DNA from 3 places in the Idiomarina sp. ST10R2A5 genome. Region 1 is predicted to be linked to each of the others. Evidence: predicted binding sites of a transcription regulator. Region 1 holds the regulator's gene; each other region holds the start of a gene.
The links. Region 1 encodes NrdR, which represses ribonucleotide reductase genes. Its sites were predicted from a motif close to AAACACNANATNTNGTGTTT; they were not measured.

Region 2: a site for NrdR is predicted at 3,751-3,770, ahead of nrdA (class 1a ribonucleoside-diphosphate reductase subunit alpha). Genes of this name have one in related genera too.
Region 3: a site for NrdR is predicted at 5,983-6,002, ahead of nrdG (anaerobic ribonucleoside-triphosphate reductase activating protein). Genes of this name have one in related genera too.

What each region holds. Positions count from the first base shown of each region.
Region 1 covers NZ_JBNIEX010000010.1:17,405-25,130, reverse strand. Annotated here, with positions in the region: gene ACP7FG_RS11485 (AmpG family muropeptide MFS transporter) at 1-150, shown strand, start outside; gene ACP7FG_RS11480 (ketopantoate reductase family protein) at 140-1,033, shown strand; gene ribBA (bifunctional 3,4-dihydroxy-2-butanone-4-phosphate synthase/GTP cyclohydrolase II) at 1,034-2,149, opposite strand; gene ribD (bifunctional diaminohydroxyphosphoribosylaminopyrimidine deaminase/5-amino-6-(5-phosphoribosylamino)uracil reductase RibD) at 2,162-3,289, opposite strand; gene nrdR (transcriptional regulator NrdR) at 3,282-3,731, opposite strand; gene glyA (serine hydroxymethyltransferase) at 3,771-5,027, opposite strand; gene ettA (energy-dependent translational throttle protein EttA) at 5,187-6,851, shown strand; gene radA (DNA repair protein RadA) at 6,899-7,726, opposite strand, start outside.
Region 2 covers NZ_JBNIEX010000001.1:418,827-426,552, reverse strand. Annotated here, with positions in the region: gene yfaE (class I ribonucleotide reductase maintenance protein YfaE) at 1-228, opposite strand, end outside; gene nrdB (class Ia ribonucleoside-diphosphate reductase subunit beta) at 232-1,365, opposite strand; gene nrdA (class 1a ribonucleoside-diphosphate reductase subunit alpha) at 1,384-3,714, opposite strand; gene gph (phosphoglycolate phosphatase) at 3,986-4,669, opposite strand; gene ubiG (bifunctional 2-polyprenyl-6-hydroxyphenol methylase/3-demethylubiquinol 3-O-methyltransferase UbiG) at 4,673-5,401, opposite strand; gene gyrA (DNA gyrase subunit A) at 5,551-7,726, shown strand, end outside.
Region 3 covers NZ_JBNIEX010000003.1:129,465-137,190, forward strand. Annotated here, with positions in the region: gene ubiT (ubiquinone anaerobic biosynthesis accessory factor UbiT) at 1-76, shown strand, start outside; gene hemN (oxygen-independent coproporphyrinogen III oxidase) at 111-1,472, shown strand; gene nhaD (sodium:proton antiporter NhaD) at 1,663-3,096, opposite strand; gene ACP7FG_RS05150 (hypothetical protein) at 3,121-3,525, opposite strand; gene nrdD (anaerobic ribonucleoside-triphosphate reductase) at 3,636-5,474, opposite strand; gene nrdG (anaerobic ribonucleoside-triphosphate reductase activating protein) at 5,477-5,950, opposite strand; gene ACP7FG_RS05165 (nitric-oxide reductase large subunit) at 6,325-7,726, shown strand, end outside.

The DNA of each region.
Region 1 (7,726 bases):
TCCTACAGCGGTGTTATTGTTGACTCTATGCAGGGTAACTGGGCACTGTTTTTTGTCCTAACCGCGGTTATGGTCATACCCAGTCTGGTTTTCCTTTGGTTTATTCGTAAGCCGTTAACGGCATTGGAGAAACAGCGTGATGCCAATTAAATACCACTGGATTACGCTAGGCCCCGGAGCCGTAAGTGGGCTTATTGCCAGCGGGTTATGCGATAACGGCGAATCGGTTTCTGTGTTATCACGCCATAACCGGGCGGCAACTATTGAATGGCAACTTGTTCGCGCACATGAGAAAAGAAACTATAAAGTTCCTGCAACTCAATTACCAATACCGAAAAATAGTGTCTTCATTGTTGCCGTTAAAGCTTTTGATGTTATTAGTGCCTTGCAGCACATAACAGCGCTTGAAGGTTTTGATAAAAGTATGCCTATTGTTTTGAGTCATAACGGCATGGTTGAGCTACCTAAGACATTAAGGCAGCTTAATTTGCATCCTATGGTGACGACTCATGGAGCAGTTAAGAGCAAAAACGAAAACGGTATTATTCGTATTGAGCACAGAGGCACGGGTCGCAGTTGGCTTGAAGTCAGACAAGAAGAGTCAGAGCCCTGGTCACCCCTTCAACACGCCTTCCCGCCACTTGTACTTGAGCAGAATATTAGCCAGCGACGCTGGTTAAAGTTAATAATTAACTGTGTAATAAACCCATTAACAGCCATTTATGGGTGCCAGAATGGCAAGTTACTTGAAGATAAATGGCAATCTCAAATCGTAAGTTTGGTTAACGAAGCCGTTGCTGTGGCTGAAACTCAGAACGTAGTCTTAGATGCTAAGATGTGCCACCGGGAAGTATTGAAAGTTGCACAAGAGACGGCGCTAAATAGCTCATCGATGTTGCAGGATATCAAGCAGCAAAGGCGCACTGAAATAGACCAATTAACCGGTTACTTGATTAAAACAGGTGAGTCGGCAGGTATTGCCACGCCAACTCACCAACAACTCCTGAATGAATTTCAAAAGCGTTACGCTTAATCAGTCTTTATCTTCAATAAAGTCGACTACTTCAAGCCCAAAACCTGATAAAGCCGAATAGCGTTTTGGTGAACTCATTAAATGCATCTTGTGAATATCAAGATCAGCCAAAATCTGTGAACCTAAACCGACATTCCGTGAAGCATTTGAAGCTGACGCAGTAGGTTTGTGCTCACCTTTGTCCTGTGCCTCAAACTCCTGAACCTGTGCAATGATATTATCCGGTGTTTGTTGACGACCAATAATCACCAATACGCCGTCATGTTCAGCAATATAAGACATCGCCTTTTGAATTGGCCAGCTGCGCTTGGCAGCTCGTTCGGTTAAAAAGGTGTCATGGAAAGTGTCCTGTAAGTGAACACGCACATTCGTTACCTTATCCTGGGATAAGTCGCCATGAACCAGTGCATAATGCACCTGCTTGTCTATCGTGTCCTGATAAGTCACCAAATGAAACTTACCAAAGGCTGTAGGCAGGCTGCATTCTGCGACACGTTCAATGGTTTTCTCCTGGATTGAGCGATACTCAATAAGGTCAGCAATGGTGCCTACTTTAATGTCATGCTCTTTAGCAAAAGCTTCAAGGTCAGGGCGACGCGCCATGGTGCCGTCTTCGTTTAACACTTCGACAATAACCGATGCAGGCTCAAAGCCAGCTAAACGCGCTAAGTCGCAACCGGCTTCGGTATGTCCGGCGCGGTTAAGCACCCCACCAGATTTCGCTTTTAACGGGAAAATATGACCCGGCATAACTAAATCTTCGGGCTTAGCATCTTTTTTAACGGCGTCCAGCACTGTTTTCGCTCTGTCGGCAGCAGAGATCCCCGTTGTTACTCCCTCTGCGGCTTCAATGGAAACCGTAAAGTTTGTTGCATAAGGCGCGTTGTTTTTATCGACCATTAACGGAAGGTTAAGTTGCTTACAACGTTCCTCGGTGAGCGTTAAGCAGATAAGTCCACGACCGTAGCGCGCCATAAAATTAATGGATTCAGGCGTTACGCACTCAGCGGCAATAATGATGTCGCCTTCGTTTTCGCGATCTTCATCATCCATCAGGATAACCATTTTTCCCTGACGAATGTCTTCAATAATCTCTTCTGTGCTATGCAGTGACATAACGCTTTACCCTTAATCTTGTGTTTGAGGTACTGCTACCAAGCGTTGATCCGGGCCAACTTGCCGGCGATCAATAACTTTAAATCTTGGCGCTGAAGCTAATTCTAATGGTTCACTCATGTCGATAACCGAACGGCCATGGTGACCCAGTATTTGAGCAGAGCTGTATATCATCATTCGGTCACAGAGTTGCTGTTCAATAAGCGCACCTGCCAGACTAGCGCCGCACTCTGTCCACACCTGATTGATTTCACGTTTAGCTAATTCAATCATCAGTGCTTTTAAACACACTTTGCCGTCTCTGTCTGCTTCAATAATAAGCTCATGGCAATGTGGGTGCCGAGAGGCCTTGCCCGGCGTTGTGCGTACCAGCCAAACAGGCGCCGGTGACTCAAACACCCGGGCATCATCATTCACCCGATGTTGGCTGTCGATAATAATACGTACTGGTTGTTTTAATGGTTCAGGTAGCGGTCGTGATGCCGGCCATTGATTAACTCGTACGGTAAGCTTCGGGTTATCAGCTAAGACCGTTGCTGCGCCGGTCAAAATAGCATCTGCCTGAGCGCGATAAGTCTGCACGTCACTGCGAGATTCCGCAGAGGTAATCCACTGACTGCGACCGTCCGCCAAAGCGGTTTTCCCATCGAGTGAAGTCGCCATTTTTAAGGTGAGCCACGGGCGTTGTCGTGTCATGCGGGAAATAAAACCGGGGTTCAAACTCTCGGCTGCGGACTGCAACGTACCAACGTCAACACGTATGCCTGCCTCTTCTAAACGCTTAATCCCGTTACCACTGACGCGGGGATTAGGATCCCGCATAGCCACAACAACGCGGGCAACGCCAGCTTCAATCAGAGCGTCGGCACAAGGCGGAGTTCGTCCAATATGGCTGCAGGGTTCAAGAGTGACATAAGCGGTTGCCCCTTTTGCCTTTGTACCTGCAAACCGCAAAGCATGAGCTTCGGCATGAGCTTCACCTGCCTGATGATGCCAACCTTCTGCGATAACTTCTTCGCCGACAGTAATGACACAGCCCACAGCCGGGTTAGGCCGGGTTGTCATTAACCCACGCCGCGCGAGTTTTAACGCGCGGTGCATCATTATATGGTCAAACTGTTGTTCTAATAAATTAGTCATTCAGGCGTGCGATTTCTTCACCAAACTCACGGATATCTTCGAAAGAACGGTACACCGACGCAAAACGAACATAAGCAACTTTATCAATCTGTTTCAGGTTTTCCATAACCAAACTACCGATAAAGTTGCTGCTAATTTCGCGCTCACCGGTGGCGCGTATGCTCGACTTTATTTTGTTGATTGCCTGCTCCATCAGTTCAAGACTCACAGGACGCTTTTCCAACGCTCTTAATAAACCGTTGCGCAGCTTATCTTCGTTAAATGGTTCACGCGAACCATCGGTTTTGATGACTCGCGGCATAATCAGCTCTGCCGTTTCAAAGGTCGTAAAGCGCTCTTTGCAATGGTTGCATTCACGCCTGCGACGAACCGAGGCCCCATCCGCAACAAGTCGCGAATCGATAACCTTAGTATCTTGTGTGCCGCAAAATGGACAATGCATTGCCTGACTCCTTTAAGTGCGCTTTACAACTGCTATTCATTAACCGTAAACAGGAAACCTGGCGCATAACGCTTTTACTTGCTCGCGAACTTCGCTGATTTTGCTTTCATCAGAAATGTCATCCAGAACATCGCAAATCCAGTTCGCAACCTGCTCGGCTTCTACTTCTTTAAAACCACGACGGGTAATAGCCGGTGTGCCTAAACGCAAACCTGAAGTGACAAACGGTGAGCGCGGATCATTAGGCACGGCATTCTTGTTCACGGTAATAAAAGCATTACCTAAAGCTGCATCCGCATCTTTACCGGTAATATCTTTGTCAATTAAGTCAACCAGGAACAAGTGGTTCTGAGTGCCATTGGAGACGATTTTATAGCCGCGCGCCTGCATGGTTTTAACCATAGCATTGGCGTTCACTAATACCTGCTTTTGATATTCTTTAAATTCCGGCTGCAAGGCTTCCTGGAAAGCAACCGCTTTACCAGCAATAACATGGCAAAGTGGGCCACCCTGGTTACCCGGGAATACCGCGCTGTTTAACTTCTTGTGTAATTTCTCATCGTCACTACCTGAAATGATCAAACCGCCACGTGGACCCGCAAGAGTTTTGTGTGTGGTCGTCGTAACAACGTGAGCATAAGGTACCGGGTTAGGATATTCACCGGCGGCAATTAAGCCTGCAACATGAGCCATGTCGACCATTAGATAGGCATCGACTTTGTCAGCAATTTCACGGAACTTTTTCCAGTCAACAATACCAGAGTAGGCTGAGAAGCCTGCAACAATCACTTTCGGCTTATGTTCTTGCGCCAGCTTTTCAACTTCGGCGTAATCGATTTCGCCAGTGGACTCATCCAAACCATATGAAACCGCGTTGTAGAGTTTGCCTGAAAAATTAACCCCGGAACCGTGAGTTAAGTGACCGCCGTGAGCCAGACTCATACCAAGGAAAGTATCACCGGCTTCCATAAGAGCCATGAAAGCTGCGGTATTTGCCTGAGAACCTGAGTGCGGCTGAACGTTTGCGTACTTAGCACCAAACAGTTGCTTTGCGCGCTCAATAGCTAAGTCTTCGACTTTATCGACAAACTCGCAGCCCCCGTAATAGCGCTTATGCGGATAGCCTTCTGCGTATTTATTGGTTAGCTGCGAGCCCTGAGCCTGCATAACCCGCGGACTGGTATAGTTTTCTGATGCAATCAGTTCAATGTGTTGTTCCTGACGTTCAACTTCACCTTGCATCGCCTGCCATAAGTCCGCATCAAAGTCGGCAATGTTCATCTCAGATTTCAGCATTACAGCTCTCCAAATCATTAAATGGTCTTAATTTGTCCGGTATTTTACCTTAAAACACAAATGAGTGCCTAGTTCAGCGCAACAAAGTTTGGGGATGTTCGTAAATAACAGTAAACTATGCAGTAACTTTTTTGTTGATAGGAAGGATTTTACGTCGCTATGGCGCAATATATCTATTCAATGTCTCAGGTGAGCAAAGTTGTTCCACCTAAGAAAACCATCTTAAAAGATATTTCTCTGTCGTTTTTTCCGGGGGCCAAAATTGGTGTTCTGGGTGTCAACGGTGCCGGTAAGTCAACCTTATTACGCATTATGGCGGGTGTTGATAAAGAGTACGAAGGTGAAGCCCGCGCTTTATCGGGAACTCAAATTGGTTATCTGCCTCAGGAACCACAACTGGACGAAAATAAAACGGTGAAAGAAACCGTTGAAGAAGCGGTGGCGGATGTTAAAGAGGCCTTCGCTAAACTCGATGAAATTTACGCAGCTTACGCCGACGAAAATGCGGACTTTGACGCCCTGTCAAAAGAGCAAGGCGAACTAGAAGCTTTACTACAGGCAAAAGACGGTCACAACATCGACAATATTCTTGAACGTGCAGCCGATGCACTGCGCTTACCTGAGTGGGATGCCAAAATAGGCAACTTGTCGGGTGGTGAAAGACGCCGAGTCGCGATTTGCCGCTTACTGTTATCTAAGCCTGATATGCTGCTGTTAGACGAGCCTACCAACCACCTGGATGCGGAATCTGTGGCCTGGCTTGAACGTTTCCTGCACGATTACACAGGCACCGTCGTTGCCATTACCCACGACCGTTACTTCCTTGATAACGTTGCTGGTTGGATCCTTGAACTTGACCGTGGCTATGGTATTCCATGGGAAGGTAACTACTCTTCCTGGCTGGAACAGAAAGAGAAACGCCTGGAGCAGGAAGAGCGTTCAGAAAAAGCACGCCAGCGCACCATTAAACAAGAGCTGGAGTGGGTACGTACTAACCCCAAGGGCCGTCAGGCGAAAAGCAAAGCACGTCTTAATCGCTTTGAAGAGCTGCAAAGTGGCGACTACCAGAAACGTAACGAGACCAACGAGTTGTTTATTCCGCCAGGCCCTCGCCTGGGTGATAAGGTCATTGAAGTTAACGGTATTAGTAAGGCTTACGAGAAGCGCCAGCTTATCGACAACCTAAGCTTCAGTGTTCCTAAAGGTGCTATTGTCGGTATTATCGGCCCTAACGGCGCGGGTAAATCAACCTTGTTCCGTATGATCAGCGGCGAAGAAAAACCGGACAGTGGTTCTATCGAATTGGGTGAAACCGTGCAACTGGCCAGTGTTGATCAGTTCCGCGACAACATGGATGACAAGAAAACCGTCTTTGAAGAAATTACTGACGGTAACGACATCCTGAAGATTGGTAACTTTGAAGTTAATGGTCGCGCTTATGTCGGTCGCTTTAACTTCCGCGGTACCGACCAACAAAAACGCATTGGCGAGCTATCTGGTGGTGAACGTAACCGGGTGCATTTAGCTAAGCTGTTAAAAGCCGGCGGTAACGTTCTGTTGCTCGATGAGCCAACCAACGACTTGGACGTTGAAACCTTGCGCGCACTTGAGGAAGCCATTCTGGAATTCCCGGGCTCTGTCATGGTTATCTCGCACGACCGCTGGTTCCTTGACCGTATCGCTACCCATATTCTGGATTACCGCGACGAAGGCGAAGTGATCTTCTACGAAGGTAACTACAGCGACTATGAAGCTTACATGAAAGAGAAATTTGGTGAGCAGGCGATGGAGCCACATCGCATTAAATACAAACCTATTGGTTAATAGGCTGGGTATCAAAAGGGAGCATAGAGCTCCCTTTTTTCTGCAAGCTACATCACATCCAGTGCTTGTTGAAGGTTCTTCACGCCAATCACTTCCATGCCTTTTGGTGACGTTTTTGGCGCATTACCGACAGGCACAATGGCTTTTTTGAAACCGTGTTTAGCCGCTTCGTTTAATCGCTCCAGGCCATTAGGTACCGGGCGTATCTCACCGGCCAAACCAACCTCACCAAACACAATTAATTCGCGCGGCAATGGTTCTCCTTTAAAGCTGGAGACAATGGCAAGCAACAACGCTAAGTCTGCTGACGTTTCGGAGACTTTAACGCCACCAACAACGTTCACAAAAACGTCCTGATCAGACACCTGCAAGCCACCGTGCCGATGCAAAACAGCCAGTAATAATGCTAATCGCGTTTGTTCCAGCCCCACAGCAACCCGGCGTGGGTTTGCCAGAGCCGAGTAATCAACCAGCGCCTGAATTTCAACCAATAGCGGTCGCGTACCTTCCCAAACCACCATAACAACCGAGCCATTTCCCTGGTCCTCCGCTCGTTGCAGGAATATAGCCGATGGATTTGAAACCTCTTTCAAACCACCGCCTGTCATCGCAAATACGCCAAGCTCGTTCACTGCACCAAAGCGATTTTTAGTACCGCGCAGAGTGCGATAGCGCGAGTCTGATGAGCCATCCAGAAGTACAGAGCAGTCAATGCAATGCTCCAGAACTTTAGGCCCGGCCAAATGCCCTTCTTTGGTCACGTGTCCTACCATAATAATGGCAACGTTCTTTTGCTTTGCGTAGCGCGTTAAAAAAGCTGCCGCCTCACGAACCTGCGAAACACTGCCCGGCGCTGACTGAATGTCAGCCATATG
Region 2 (7,726 bases), on a different contig from region 1:
GCAACAACAGGGCAGAATATCGCCTTTTCTGACATAGGCGAGCGGCTCGGTTGTGTACCGAACCTTACCAGACTTTAACGTACTTCTGCAGGCACCACAGAAACCACTACGACAATGGTAATGCATTTCTAACTGATGCTTCTCTAAGGCTTCGAGTAAAGTGCCTTCAGTCGCATCAACGGCAAGCTCGGGCCCGCCGTTGACTTTGACTTTAAAGGTGTTGGCCATAGCTTAGAGATCAAAGTCCCCAAGGTCGGAGGCATTAACCTCACTGTCTATTTGACCAACAAGGTAAGAGGTAATTTCAGACTCTTGTGGTGCTACCTGAACGTTGTCTGATACTAGGTACTTGTTCATCCAGGGCAGTGGGTTAGAACGCTGGTTTTCAAATGGAGCATCAAAGCCTATGGCCTGCATACGCAAGTTGGCAATGTACTCGACATACTGGCACAGCATGCTTTCATTCAGACCTATCATTGAACCGTCTTTAAACAGGTAGTGCGCCCACTGTTTTTCCTGTTTAACAGCTGTCATGAAAATCTCGTAGGCATCATCGCGAAGCTCTTCGGCAATTTCTTTCATTTCCGGGTCGTCTTCGCCGTATTGCCACAAATTAAGAATGTGCTGTGTTGATGTAAGGTGAACGTTTTCATCGCGAGCAATCAGTTTGATGATTTTTGCGTTACCTTCCATTAATTCTCGTTCTGCAAAAGCAAAGGTGCAGGCAAAGCTAACGTAAAAACGAATAGCTTCCAGAGCGTTAACCGAGTTAATGCACAAAAACAGCTTTTTCTTTATTTCGCGCTGAGTGACCGTATAGGTCTTACCGTCAACGACAATATCGCCTTCGCCGTGGGTTTGTAGCAGTTGAGTGTAAAAAATAAGATCGTCGTAGTACTTTGAGATGTCATTAGCGCGAATCTTAATTTGTTCGTTAATGACAATATCTTCAAAGACTTCGCTGGGGTCACTAAACAAGTTACGCAGTATGTGCGTGTATGACCGCGAGTGAATGGTCTCAAAGAATGACCAGGTTTCGATCCAGGTTTCTAACTCAGGAAGGGATACGATAGGTAGTAGCGCGATATTCGGCGAACGACCCTGAATCGAATCCAGAAGTGTCTGATACTTCAAGTTAGAAATAAACACATGCTTTTCGCTGGCAGTCAGTTTATTAAAGTCGATACGGTCACGGCTGACATCGATTTCTTCAGGGCGCCAGAAAAAGCTGATTTGTTTTTCGATAAGCTTTTCGAAAATACTGTGTTTTTGTTGATCATAGCGAGCAACGTTAACGGAGTTGCCTAAAAACATAGGCTCCGTTAACGGGTTATTCTGCTCTTGGTTAAACGTTGAGTACGACATTCGCTAAAATCCTTATTATTAAATTTTACAAGCACCACCGGCACAATCGTCATCTTCTTCGATGATAACTTCTGCGCTCTGGGCCTGAGGCTTGTCGGCACGTTGACGTGCAGCAATGTCGGACTGGTTGTCAGCAGCACCATCACGAGTGTTGTGATAATAGAGCGTTTTAACTCCCAGTTTATAAGCGGTTAACAAGTCTTGCAGAAGCTGTTTCATCGGTACTTTACCCGCATCAAACTTGTTCGGGTCGTAATTGGTATTTGCAGAAATTGTCTGATCCACAAATTTTTGCATGATACCAACCAGTTCAAGATACCCTTTGTTATTCGGTATTTGCCATAACAACTCGTATTTGTCTTTTAAGTTTTCGTAGTCAGGGACAACCTGTTTAGTTACCCCGTCTTTTGACGACTTAATGCTGACAAAACCCCGCGGAGGCTCGATACCGTTAGTTGCATTAGAAATCTGCGACGATGTTTCTGACGGCATTAGAGCGGATAATGTTGAATTACGCATACCGTGCTGTTTAATGTCAGCACGGAGCTTATCCCAGTCTAAATGCAGTGGTTCGTCGCACACTTTGTCCAGGTCTTTCTTATAGGTATCGGTTGGCATAATGCCCTGAGAGTAAGTGGTCTCATTAAATTTAGGGCAGGCGCCTTTTTCTTTAGCCAGATTCATTGAAGCTTGCATCAGGTAATACTGTATAGCTTCAAAGGTCTGGTGAACCAGGCCGTTTGCAGAGCCGTCTGAATATTTAACACCGTGCTTGGCTAAGTAATAAGCAAAGTTAATAACACCAATACCCAGAGTACGACGGTTCATGGTGGCGTTGTAAGCTGCCGGAACAGGGTACTCCTGATAATCCAGCAGGCTGTCCAGTGCGCGAACGGCCAAGTCTGCTAAGTTTTCAAATTCACTCAGGCTTTCAATTTTACCTAAGTTAAAGGCTGACAGAGTACAAAGCGCTATTTCACCTTCTTCGTCATTTACGTGACTTAATGGCTTAGTTGGCAATGCAATTTCAAGACACAAGTTACTTTGACGGATAGGCGCAACTTTAGAGTCAAATGGGCTATGCGTGTTGCAATGGTCTACGTTTTGCACATAGATACGGCCGGTGCTGGCACGCTCCTGCATAAACAGACCAAACAGCTCAATGGCTTTAATACGTTTTTTACGGATGCTCTCATCCTGTTCGTATTGCTGGTATAAACGCTCAAATTCGTCCTGATCTTCAAAGAAAGCGTCGTAAAGCCCCGGAACGTCCGACGGGCTGAACAGGGTAATGTAATCGTCTTTAATCAGGCGCTGATACATGGTGCGGTTAAATTGAACACCATAATCCAGGTGGCGAACCCGGTTTTCCTCAACACCCCGGTTATTTTTCAGTACTAATAGACTTTCAACTTCCAGGTGCCAAAGTGGGTAGAACAAGGTAGCCGCGCCACCACGAACACCACCTTGCGAGCAGCTTTTAACGGCTGTCTGGAAGTATTTATAGAATGGGATACAACCGGTGTGGAAAGCTTCACCATTACGGATAGGGCTGCCTAATGCGCGAATACGCCCCGCGTTAATACCAATACCTGCGCGCTGAGAGACGTATTTTACGATAGCACTGGCGGTGGCATTAATAGAGTCGAGACTATCGCCAGCTTCAATTAAAACACAGGAGCTGAATTGACGTGTCGGCGTACGTACACCTGACATAATAGGTGTCGGTAGAGAAATTTTAAATTCAGAAGCTGCATCGTAGAAGCGTTTAACGTAATCCATACGAGTGCTTTTCGGGTAATCCGAAAACAGACAAGCGGCGACTAATATGTATAAGAACTGCGCGCTTTCATAGATGTCACCCGTTACCCGGTTCTGAACCAGATACTTGTTTTCCAGCTGTTTAACCGCAGCATAAGAGAAGTTCATGTCACGCCAGTGATCAAGGAACTCGTCCATTTGATCGAACTCTTCTTCGCTATAGTCATCCATCAGGTGTTCATCGTAGCGATGCTCGGCCACCATTTTTTTCACATGGTCGTAAAGACGCGGTGGTTCAAACTTACCGTAAGCACGTTTACGCAAGTGGAAGATAGCCAGTCGCGCTGCCATATACTGATAGTCGGGCGCATCTTCCGAAATGAGATCGGCAGCTGCTTTAATGATAGTTTCATGAATGTCTTCAGTTTTAATGCCATCGTAAAACTGAATGTGAGATTTAATTTCAACCTGAGAGGCTGAGACATTATTCAGTCCTTCGGCAGCCCACATGATCACTCGGTGAATTTTATCGAGGTTTAGCGGTTCGCGTTCGCCGCTGCGTTTCGTAACATAAAGTTGTTCGTTCATTTTGCGCCGACTCTTAGCTTTTTGTTATAGGTTTGTAGCCACAAGATATAGTGCTTATTAGTTGTACAGAGCGATATTTACACAATATCTAGTGTGTCTGGGATGAACTGTATGCTAGGTCTAACTGGCAATACGATCAAGTGAATTTAACGGTAAAAACGGAATAATTTTGAATTCAGAATCTTGATTTTTTGCCAGCCTTTAACTGGCCTGAGTTTGCGCTGAAAAGTTTTCTATATAATTTTTTTGTCTTTTAAAAGAAGTTAATAGATCAAGAGTTGTTGATAGCCAGTAACTCCAGCAATGCCAGTGGAGATTCAATATGATAATCGGCCTGCCAGCGCTGGGGTTGGTCTTCGTTACTGATATAACCGTACTCGGCAAGCACAGTGACCATTCCGGCGTTACGGCCGGCTTCAATATCGCGTTCGGCATCACCCACGTAAAGGCAATCTGTTGGTTCAACACCCAGTTTCTCAGCGGCATAGAATAAAGGCTCAGGCGATGGTTTTGCGACACTGAGAGTATCGCCGCTCACCACAACTTCAATGGCTTCAAATTCAGGGAAGTGCGGTAATAACAGGTGTGTCAGGCGTTCAGGCTTGTTGGTCACTATAGCGACTTTAATGGACTCACGCTGTAATACCGCCAGTAGCTCTAAGACACCCGGGTAAGGTTGGGTATGAGTCGCGATATTATTCTTATAGGCACTCAGGAAGGCGTGTCTCAGCTCTGTTTCCATGTGTGTGTAATTGTCATCAAAGGCCAATTTTAGTAAGCCTCTGGAACCATGGGACGCAACTGGTGTAAACACCTCAGCAGTGACAGCAGGGCGCTCGTATTGTTCGCAAACCGCGTTTAATGCGGCGCCTAAATCGGGTGCGGTATCAAGTAAGGTGCCATCTAAATCAAACAGGACAGCTTTTACCGGAGAACTTTTATCTGAGGAGCTCATTAATTACTCCGGCTTTTTCAAAGCGACAATGTAATTTACATCAACATCTTTGTCTGAAAGTACAAAGCCTTTTAAAGGATGAAAAATTAAGCCATTAATAGCGATATCTTCTAAAGTGGCTTTATCGGTCATACTTAAAAGTTCTGATGGGCGAATAAAACGTTGATGCTGATGAGTTCCTTTCGGTACCCAGCCTAAAATATGCTCGGCAGCGACAATACCCAACAACCAGGATTTTACATTACGATTTAAAGTGGAGAAAAATACCAGTCCTCCGGGTTTAACCGCTTTGGCGCAAGCTTGTACTATGGCAGCCGGGTCAGGAACGTGCTCAAGCATTTCCAAACAGGTCACTACGTCGTAGCTGTCGGTGTTTTGTTCGGCCAGCGTTTCAACGGCAATGCATTGATAGTCAATTTGGCGGCCACTTTCTAATGCGTGCAAACGCGCCACCTTTAATGACTGCTCGGCCAAATCAATACCGGTGACCTCAGCGCCTCGTTCCGCCATGGCTTCACTGAGTAATCCACCTCCACAACCGACATCCAGTACTTTCTTACCAAAGAGTCCTTCGGTATGGTTTTCGATAAAGCCCAGCCGGACCGGGTTGATTTTATGCAAAGGTTTAAATTCGCCATCCGGGTCCCACCAGCGCGAGGCGAGTGCTGAAAATTTTGCGATCTCTTCCGGATCGACGTTTTTTTGTTCAGTTTTAGAGCGACTGGTGGTCATAGATTATGCGTCTTTAAGAGATGGATAACGCGGCTAGTCTACCTCAGGCAAAGAATAAGAAAAAGAGGGTGCGAGACGCGTTTGGGATGGGTACAATGATTGGATCAAAATAACAATGAATATGCGGATCTATATTTAGGGAATAAACTATGAGCGATCTAGCCAGAGAAGTGTCACCGGTAAATATCGAAGACGAACTAAAAAGCTCGTATCTCGATTATGCCATGAGCGTCATTGTTGGGCGTGCTTTACCTGATGTTCGTGACGGCCTGAAGCCTGTACACAGACGTGTCTTGTTCGCAATGAACGAATTGCGCAACGACTTTAATAAACCTTATAAAAAGTCAGCGCGTGTTGTCGGTGATGTGATTGGTAAATATCACCCTCACGGAGACAGCGCGGTTTATGACACGATTGTTCGTATGGCGCAGGACTTTTCATTGCGTTATATGTTGGTTGACGGTCAGGGGAACTTTGGTTCTGTTGACGGAGACTCAGCCGCTGCGATGCGTTATACCGAAATTCGCATGGCAAAAATTGCTCACCAGCTATTAGCCGACCTGGACAAAGAGACCGTTAACTTTGTCGATAACTACGACGGTACAGAGCGTATTCCTGATGTATTGCCAACCCGCGTTCCCAACCTGTTAGTGAACGGTTCCTCGGGTATCGCGGTTGGTATGGCAACTAATATTCCGCCTCATAACCTGACGGAAGTTATTGACGGCTCACTGGCGATGATTGATAACCCGGATATTGATGTTGAAGGGTTAATGGAATACATCCCGGGTCCGGACTTCCCAACAGCAGCAACAATTTCTGGTCGCAGCGGTATCGTCGAAGCTTACAAAACCGGCCGTGGTCGTATTCATTTGCGCGCTCAGGCGGAAGTGGAAGTCGACGAGAAAACGGGTAAAGAAACCATCATTGTTACGGAAATTCCGTATCAGGTGAATAAAGCCCGCTTAATTGAAAAAATAGCTGAACTGGTTAAAGAAAAGCGCGTTGAAGGTATTAGTGCTTTACGTGACGAGTCTGACAAAGACGGTATGCGTATCGTCATTGAAATTCGTCGTGGCGATGTTGGCGAAGTTGTTCTTAACCATTTGTATGCCAATACCCAGTTACAGGTTGTGTTTGGCATTAATATGGTTGCCCTGGATAAAGGTCAGCCGCGTCTGTTTAACCTGCGCGATATGCTGGATTGCTTCATTCGCCACCGTCGTGAAGTGGTTACCCGCCGCTCAGTCTACGAATTACGCAAAGCTCGTGAACGTGCTCATATCCTGGAAGGTCTGGCGATATCGCTGGCTAATATTGACGAAATTATTGAGCTTATCCGTCGTTCACCCACGCCAGCTGAAGCTAAAGCCGGGCTAATTGCCCGCGCATGGCAGCTGGGTGATGTTGCTTCAATGCTGGAAACCGCCGGTGTTGATGCCGCGCGTCCTGATCATCTGCCTGAAGAATACGGCATTCGGGGTGACAACTATCACCTGACTGAAGAACAGGCTCAGGCCATTTTGGATTTACGTCTGCATAAACTGACTGGTTTAGAGCACGAAAAAATTCTGGATGAATACAAAGGCCTGTTAGAACAAATTGCTGAACTGCTGCATATTCTGAACAGTTCAGAGCGACTTATGGAAGTGATTCGTGAAGAGCTGGTTGAAATACGCAGTAACTTTGGCGATGAGCGTAAAACCGATATTACCGCCGCTGCACATGACATCAGCATGGAAGACTTAATCAACGAAGAAGATGTTGTTCTGACGCTTTCTCACGAAGGTTATGTGAAGTATCAGCCGCTGACTGAGTACGAAGCTCAGCGTCGTGGTGGTAAAGGTAAAGCCGCCACTAAGATGAAAGACGAAGACTTTATTGAAAGACTGTGGGTAGCGAACACGCATGACACCATTTTATGCTTCTCAACCCGTGGTCGTATTTACTGGATGAAAGTTTACCAGTTGCCGTTGGCAAGTCGTGCTTCTCGAGGCAAGCCTATCGTCAACTTGTTACCGCTTGAAGCCGACGAACGTATTACCGCTATTCTGCCAACACGGGATTACCCGGAAGATAAGTTCGTTGTTATGGCTACCCGTAAAGGGACCATTAAGAAAACGCCATTACCAGAGTACTCCCGTCCTCGTAACGGCGGAATCATTGCACTGAACCTGGTTGATGACGATGAACTGATTGGTGTTGATATCACTGACGGTAGCGGCGAAATTATGCTGTTCTCTGACGCTGGCAAAGTGGTGCGCTTCGCGGAAGAGCAAGTGCGTTCAATGGGTCGTACCGCAACCGGTGTTCGTGGTATTCGTT
Region 3 (7,726 bases), on a different contig from region 1:
GGCCTTATTTTTAATAGGCGACCGCTTTAGCGATTTTATTTATAAAGAAAAAGGTGAAACAATACAGATAAGTTAATTAAATAAGTTTTGACCGAGGTCAAGAGGTGGTTATGAGTACAGTTACCTGGGATAAAGAATTAATCGAAAAATACAACATTAATGGACCTCGTTATACGTCTTATCCCACGGCGTTGATGCTTTCCGAACAATTTTCAGAAAACCGCATTGAAGCCGCACTAAAAAATGCAGGTGACGGACTCTGTTTGTATTTGCACTTACCGTTTTGCCATAAGCTTTGCTACTACTGTGGTTGCAATAAGGTGATCACCCGCCATCAGCACAAAGCCGATAAATATCTGGATTACCTGGCCAAAGAAATGGCGATGTACCAGCCCATGGTAAAGGACAAGAAGATCCGTCAAATTCATTTAGGCGGCGGTACCCCAACCTTTTTGACCGAACAGCAATTGACCCGGTTAATGGACTTGGTTCACGAGAACTTTACTTTTGCCAGTAACCCGGAAGTCAGTATTGAAATTGACCCACGCAGTTGCAGTGATGAGAAACTTCGCCATTTGCGTGAATTAGGCTTCAACCGTGTCAGCTACGGCGTACAAGACTTTGACAAAAAAGTTCAGATTGCCATTAACCGTGTACAGGATGTCGATTTAATCGCTCATCAGCTGAAGCTGAGTAAAGAGCTGGGCTTTGACTCTATTAACCTGGACTTAATTTACGGACTACCCTACCAACGTCCGGAAACCTTTAGGAAGTCGATTGAGCAAGTGATTGAAATGGACCCTGACCGTATTTCGGTATTCAGCTATGCGCATTTGCCTGAACGCTTTGCCGGGCAGAAGAAGATACCAGAAGAGTCCATTCCACAACCTTCGGTTAAGTTAAGCCTGCTGGAACAAGCCATTACTCAGCTTAGCGAGGCCGGTTATCAGTTTATTGGCATGGACCACTTTGCGAAGAAAGACGACGGTCTGGCAATTGCTCAGCGCGAAGGTCGTTTGCAACGTAACTTCCAGGGCTATACGACCGACGGGCAGGATGCATTACTGGGCCTGGGCGTATCATCCATTAGCCAGGTAAACGGTGTGCTCTGGCAACACGAAAAAGAGCTACCGGCTTACTACAAAATGATAGATAACGGACAAAAACCCATTATCAAAGGCATGGCATTAACGGACGAGGATAAAATTCGCGCCGCTCTAATTTCTCAGGTTATCTGCCACTTTGAGCTGGATATTGAGGCCTTTAAAGCCGAGTGGAATATCGATGACTTCTGGGCACATTTCGCCGAAGCCATACCGCTGTTAAAACCGTTTATTGAAGACGGTTTAGTCGACGTGTCCGACAAAAAACTCCGCGTCACAGAATTAGGTCGCCTCTGGGTTCGCAGCATTTGCGCTTGTTTCGACGAATACCTGGACCACGGCCAGAACCGCTACTCCAAAGTGGTTTAGCGGCCATAGGTGGGCTGGCCTGTATACGTTTAAATCAAAAGAGCGGGGAAAAGCGTCGACGGGTAGGGTATCTGTTCTCAGAGAGTGTGTGGCGCCAAGGATGGCGACACTCAAGCCCCCAGGGATGGGTTTACGGCGTCTCTCTGAGAACAGATACCCTGCCCTGAGAGAGCTTTTCCCTTCCCACTAACTAAATATGGAACGTTGCTTCATTAAGCCATAAGTGAAGCAATATGCTCGCTATGTAGCCTAGTGCTATGACCGGGGTCCACTTCAGGTGGGAGGCAAAGGTGTAGTACCCTCTGGCCTGCCCCATTAAAGCGACACCGGCTGCTGACCCAATGGAGAGTAAGCTACCACCAGTACCTGCGGTTAGGGTAATGAGCAACCACTGACCATGTGACATATCGGGTTCCATCGACAGTACAGCAAACATGACCGGAATGTTGTCAATGACCGCCGAAACGACACCCAGAATGGTATTCGCCATTGTCGCACTCATACCGCCGTAAAGCGTTTCAGAAAGCAGGCTCAGATACCCCATAAAGCCAAGACCGCCAACGCATAAAACGATTCCGTAGAAGAACAACAGAGTGTCCCACTCCGCTCGCGAAACCCGGCTGAATACATCAAAAGGCACCACACCACCTAATTGCTCCAGCCGTTTTTGGTCGCCTACGCGCTCTGCCATCGCTCGTTTACGAGCTAGAGAGCCTGGTAGTGTCATACGTAAGAAGTAACCGAAGAATTGTAGATAACCTAAACCCATCATCATGCCCAGCACAGGCGGCAGATGCAGTACAATATGACAAGTTACCGCTGTAGCTACAGTCAGTAAGAATAAGGCGGTAATTCGCAGCGCACCACGTTTTAGTTCCACCTCGGTGTGCAGTGTTGTCGGCTTTTTATTTTCAATGAAAAAGCTCATCACAATTGCCGGTACTAAATAGTTAGCAACCGATGGCAAGAACAAACGAAGAAACTCGGTAAAAGTGACCTGCCCGGCCTGCCAGACCATTAGCGTAGTGATGTCCCCAAAGGGGCTGAAGGCGCCACCCGCGTTGGCCGCAACCACAATACTGACACAACATAAGGCGACAAATTTCTTATCGTCCTGGGCAACTTTCATGACCACGGCACACATCAGTAAGGCTGTCGTTAAGTTATCCGCCACCGGAGAAATAAAGAAGGCCAGTAAGCCGGTTATCCAGAACAGCTGCTTATAACTAAAGCCTTTTTTCAGTAACCAGGCTCGCAGTGCATCGAACAAACGGCGCTCTTCCATGGCGTTTATATAGGTCATGGCCACCAACAGGAAAAGCATCAATTCCGCAAACTCAAGCAGGTTATGGCGAAAAGCAGACTCAGCCATAGCGGCCTGATCACCGGTATACACCCAGCCAATTAAGATCCAGATGAGGCCGGCGGCAACCAATACCGGTTTTGACTTACGCATATGGAGCTTTTCTTCGCCCATCACCAAAATGTAGGCGAGAACAAAGATGATAATGGCGGTGTAGCCAACAGTAGACTGGGTTAAATCAAAAGGAGAGATGGCGAGCTCTGCCGCCAGTGCCGATACCGAAAAAAACAGGGTAATAACGGTAATCAGAAATTTTGTCATGGCCACATAGGGCGCAGCGTACCTCTACAGTAACTGCACCAACTCTCCTTGTCGGTTAATGGTTAAAAAATGTTTGATCATGCCGGCCTGAATTTGCTGCACCATCATTTCCAGTGGCTGGCTGGCTTCGTCGCTTGAAATGGGATGACCGCCGCGGCCGTCCATTGCGCTGATAAACGCAATATCCCAGTCAATGTCGGTGCGTTTAGACTCTTCAACCAACGCAGAAAAGTCTTCGACTTCTTCGGGCAGTTTATCGACACAAAGTACCGGCTCTAATGTGCCGCCTTCCTGTGTTTCGAATTGCTGCTTCTGACTGTCTGTCGGTTGCTCGGGGAGTTGCGCTTTTGCTAACACAAACAGCAAACGCTGAGGTTCGTGTTGTTGTTTTGCTGCTTTTATAAAGTCTTGATAACTATTGATTTCCATGGCTTCACCTGAATTTCCGGAAGTGCGCGCGGAGAATACCATAAAAGCGCAATTTTAAGGCATGAAAAAAGAGGGAGGCGGGCTCCCTCTTTATGGGTAGTTTTCAGATTTTAGCTGGCTTTTCGCAGCCCAATATTGGCTTGCGCTGCGCCAACAGCAACCTCTGACGGCTGTTTACGGTGATAATGACGCAAATGATGCTCTTTGCGTCGACCAGCGCTAAATGCCGATACACGTTTCAGGTAGCCAATAACCCGTGTACCGTAGTCTATGTCTGCAGAGCCACAGCTGGAACATTCGCTTAAGGTGCGTTTATCAATCTGTTCGCAGGCATTACAAATGGTAATTTTGACGTTAATGCAGAAGTAGTTACAGCCCGTTTTTGCGGCAATATTCAGTAACGACAAATAACCGGATGTATTCAATTTTTCGTCAAGGTTTAAATGTAAGGCCGACCCACCATCCAGGTATTCAATCAACTCTTTTCCATGAAGAACAAGCTTATCCAATGCATTGGCGTCGTCGTCTTCTACGGCATAAAAATAGGAGTTGTAGCAGTCACGGCTCACTTTGTAGCCGTCAGCTCTGTCCCACTTAGCGTTTTTCACACCCAGGTTTTCTGCTGGCACGAACTCGGTATTGAACATATAGCCGTATTCTTTTTTCGCCGCTTTATTAGCGTCGTAAATCACTTTTAAATGGTTCTGTACAAAGTCTTTATAAGCCTGGTTGTTACCTGCGGTAATCCCCTGCGACTCAGCCGCTTCAACCATGCCGTTAATGCCTATAGTCAGGAACTGCTTGTCCAGAGTAATAAAGCCGGCGTCATAAACGGTTAACAGACCCGCTTCTTTATATTCTTCCATCAGCTTTCTGTAAGCCACCTGATATTTGTGAATTTTGCTGACTTCTTCGTCTAAATCTCTGCCATCCTGAACCAAGCGGTTCATGTTCATGGTTATGACATTAATCGAGCCTGTCGCAACACCTCCGGCACCTAAGGTATAAGAAAAGGTATTGTCGCTAATTTCGCTTCGTAGTCGGCAACATGACGCTAACGAATCGGCATTGTCAGATAAGTAAACAAAGAAAGAGTTACCATTAGCCATTTCGCCGGCGATTTTCTCTGCAAATGACTGATCTTTGCACTGACCGTCGTCGGTTAACATAGCAACCGTCACCACAGGGAAGGTCAGAATCGTCTTTTCCCGCTCCTTATTAAACCAGTCCAGGAAGAAGTCCTGCAGCGCACTCACCGAGCTCCATTCCGGCTTAGTGAAGTCTGCAGGGAAAACAAACTCACCAAACATACTGTCAAAGTAATGCTGGTCGTAAATAGAGATATTCCAGAACACACTTTGGTAGCCGCGGGCCGCCGCTGGCTGATTCAGTGCATAAACCACGTGCTGCAAGTGGTTTTCAATTTGGTGCCGATGAGTGTTTAAGTAATTGTCGCCGTAGTCTTTACGGGCAAAGTAGTCGAAGTAGGTTAAGAACTCGACCGTAGCGACCGCTCCGGCAAACTGGGAACTTACGGCAAAAACAAAGTTAACGAACGTGCCGCAGAACGACTCTAGATGTTTAGGCGCCTGAGATTCGCCGCCCAGCTTAGTTAAGCCGTCACGTAAAAACGGGTACATAGTGACTGAAACACAGTAAGGCTTCAGGCTGGTTTCGTCATGCACGTAAATTTCATGGTCCTCAATTTGGCGAACGTACTCTTTTGCCAGGTCATTACCAAAAAGTTCACTGATTTTATTGCTGACCTGTTTGCGGTTAACCTGCACAAAAAAGTCTTTCATTAACTCGGCTTCAAGTGTTGCTATGTTCTTTTGTGTGACGTTGGCGTTTGCATCCATTTTTGAACCATCGGCTGCATTTTGAGCATGTAAATACTCGTGGATGAAATCGACTTTGCCAGTGACTTGTTCTTCGTTTAAGCGCAACATAATTATTCTCCTGTTTGAAACTCGCAGTTCAATAACTGCTGTGTCCGTAAGTCATAGAATCGTTGGTTGGTCGTTGGACTTTCCAAGCCGCCCCGGGCAGCTATCCACGGTCCGGTTTTTAGATAAGTCAGTTGTTCACGAAGCGCTAGTGAGACGTTTTCATAGCCGGTATACAGACAAGTCTCCAGCCCTTCATTTTTTATTTGCTTTAATAGTTTCAGTAGTGCCGTTGGCTGCCACTCGCCCCCCAAAAATAAAACGCAGCTAATTAATCCGCGATATTTTTGCCACTGCTGCTGAAGGTGCTCCTCCGTCAGCGGCTCCCCACTTCCGACCGGCCAGCTATCCACACTATGGCAACCTTTGCACCCAACCGGGCAGCCGGTAATGGTGTAAGCTAACGCCACTTCTCCCGGAACTTCCTGCCAGACAATCTGTTCCGCGCTGTAATGCAGTCTTGTGGGGTAAACCGGCATAAAACACCATATATCGTTAGTTATTTTAAATTTAACACTACATATTGTGTTTCTAGCATAGGAGAGTCTGATGCGAATGCATTGATCCTGCTCAAGGTTTAAGCAGAAAGGAATAAAGCTGCCAACCCGCCTGAAGAGATACCTCTTTTAGGGTAGAAATGACCTTTAGGGTACTTTTAACCACGTCAGTTAAAACAACCTAATAAAACTCAGTCATAAAAACCCTATTTAAAATAAAAACTATAATAATCAAGACTTTAAAAAGTGGCCTCAATATTGCAATTAGGTAAACGCATAGTGAATTAATAAGAATTCTCTGTTCATAAACCTATGGAGTAACAACATGAAGCTGTTCAGCATCAAGGAGGTCAATAATGGCCGGGTATCGTAAGCTTTGGTGGACATTAATTGCAGTTCTTGCAATTACCTTTGGCGTTTTAGGGTATTTTGGAACGGAAGTTTACCGGGAGGCTCCGCCTATTCCGGATAAGTTCATGAGTACCAATGGTAACGTCGTTGCAACCGAGGAATCGGTTTTAGACGGGCAGACAGCCTGGCAGTCGGTTGGCGGCATGCAGCTTGGCTCAATTTGGGGACATGGTGCTTACCAGGCTCCGGACTGGACAGCTGACTGGCTACACCGTGAGTTGCTGGCCTGGTTAGACATTCGTGCCCACGAAGTCTTCGATAAGCCTTATGAACAGCTTACTGGTGTACAACAGAACCAACTTGAGTACGAACTTAAGGAAGAGTATCGCACCAACACCTACGATAAAGCCTCAGACACCGTTACTCTTAGTGAGCGACGCATTCAGGCTATTGAGCAAACTGGTGAGTACTACTCAAAACTGTTCAGCGATGACCCGGAGCTTCGCCCTACTCGCGTAAGCTATGCAATGAAGGAAAACACTCTGCCTTCAGCTGAGCGTCGTGCAGTAATGAACGACTTTTTCTTCTGGACCGCATGGGCAGCTGCTACTGAACGTCCAGATGCAGACATCACCTATACCAACAACTGGCCACATGAAACATTGATAGATAACGTGCCGAGCGCAGAAAACATTATCTGGTCTATTGTCAGCGTTATCCTATTGATCGCCGGTATTGGTTTCTTAATTTGGGCGTGGGCATTCTTACGCGACAAAGAAGAAGAGGAGCTGGTTGCGCCAGAGCATGACCCTATTGCTAAGGTCAAGCTAACGCCATCGCAAAAAGCTTTGGGCAAATATTTGTTTATCGTTGTTGCTCTGTTCACTTTCCAGGTGTTAATGGGTGGTCTTACCGCGCACTACACAGTAGAAGGACAAGAGTTCTACGGTATTAATATTTCAGAGTGGTTCCCCTACTCACTAACTCGTACCTGGCATATTCAGGCCGCCATGTTCTGGATAGCGACCGGGTTCTTGTCTGCAGGACTCTTCCTTGCCCCGATTATTAACGGTGGTAAAGATCCGAAGTATCAGAAACTGGGTGTCGACATCCTGTTCTGGGCACTGGTCCTGGTTGTCGCGGGTACCTTTATCGGTAACTGGTTAGCCATTGCGCAAATCATGCCTGAACACCTGAACTTCTGGTTAGGCCACCAGGGCTATGAGTACGTCGATTTAGGTCGCTTATGGCAAATTGGTAAGTTCCTGGGTATCGTCTTCTGGTTAGTACTGATGATGCGCTGTGTGTGGGGTGCATTCAAAGTCAAAGGCGACAAGAACTTACTGGCACTCTTCACCGCCTCAGTCGTTGCCATTGGCCTGTTCTACGGTGCCGGCTTCTTCTACG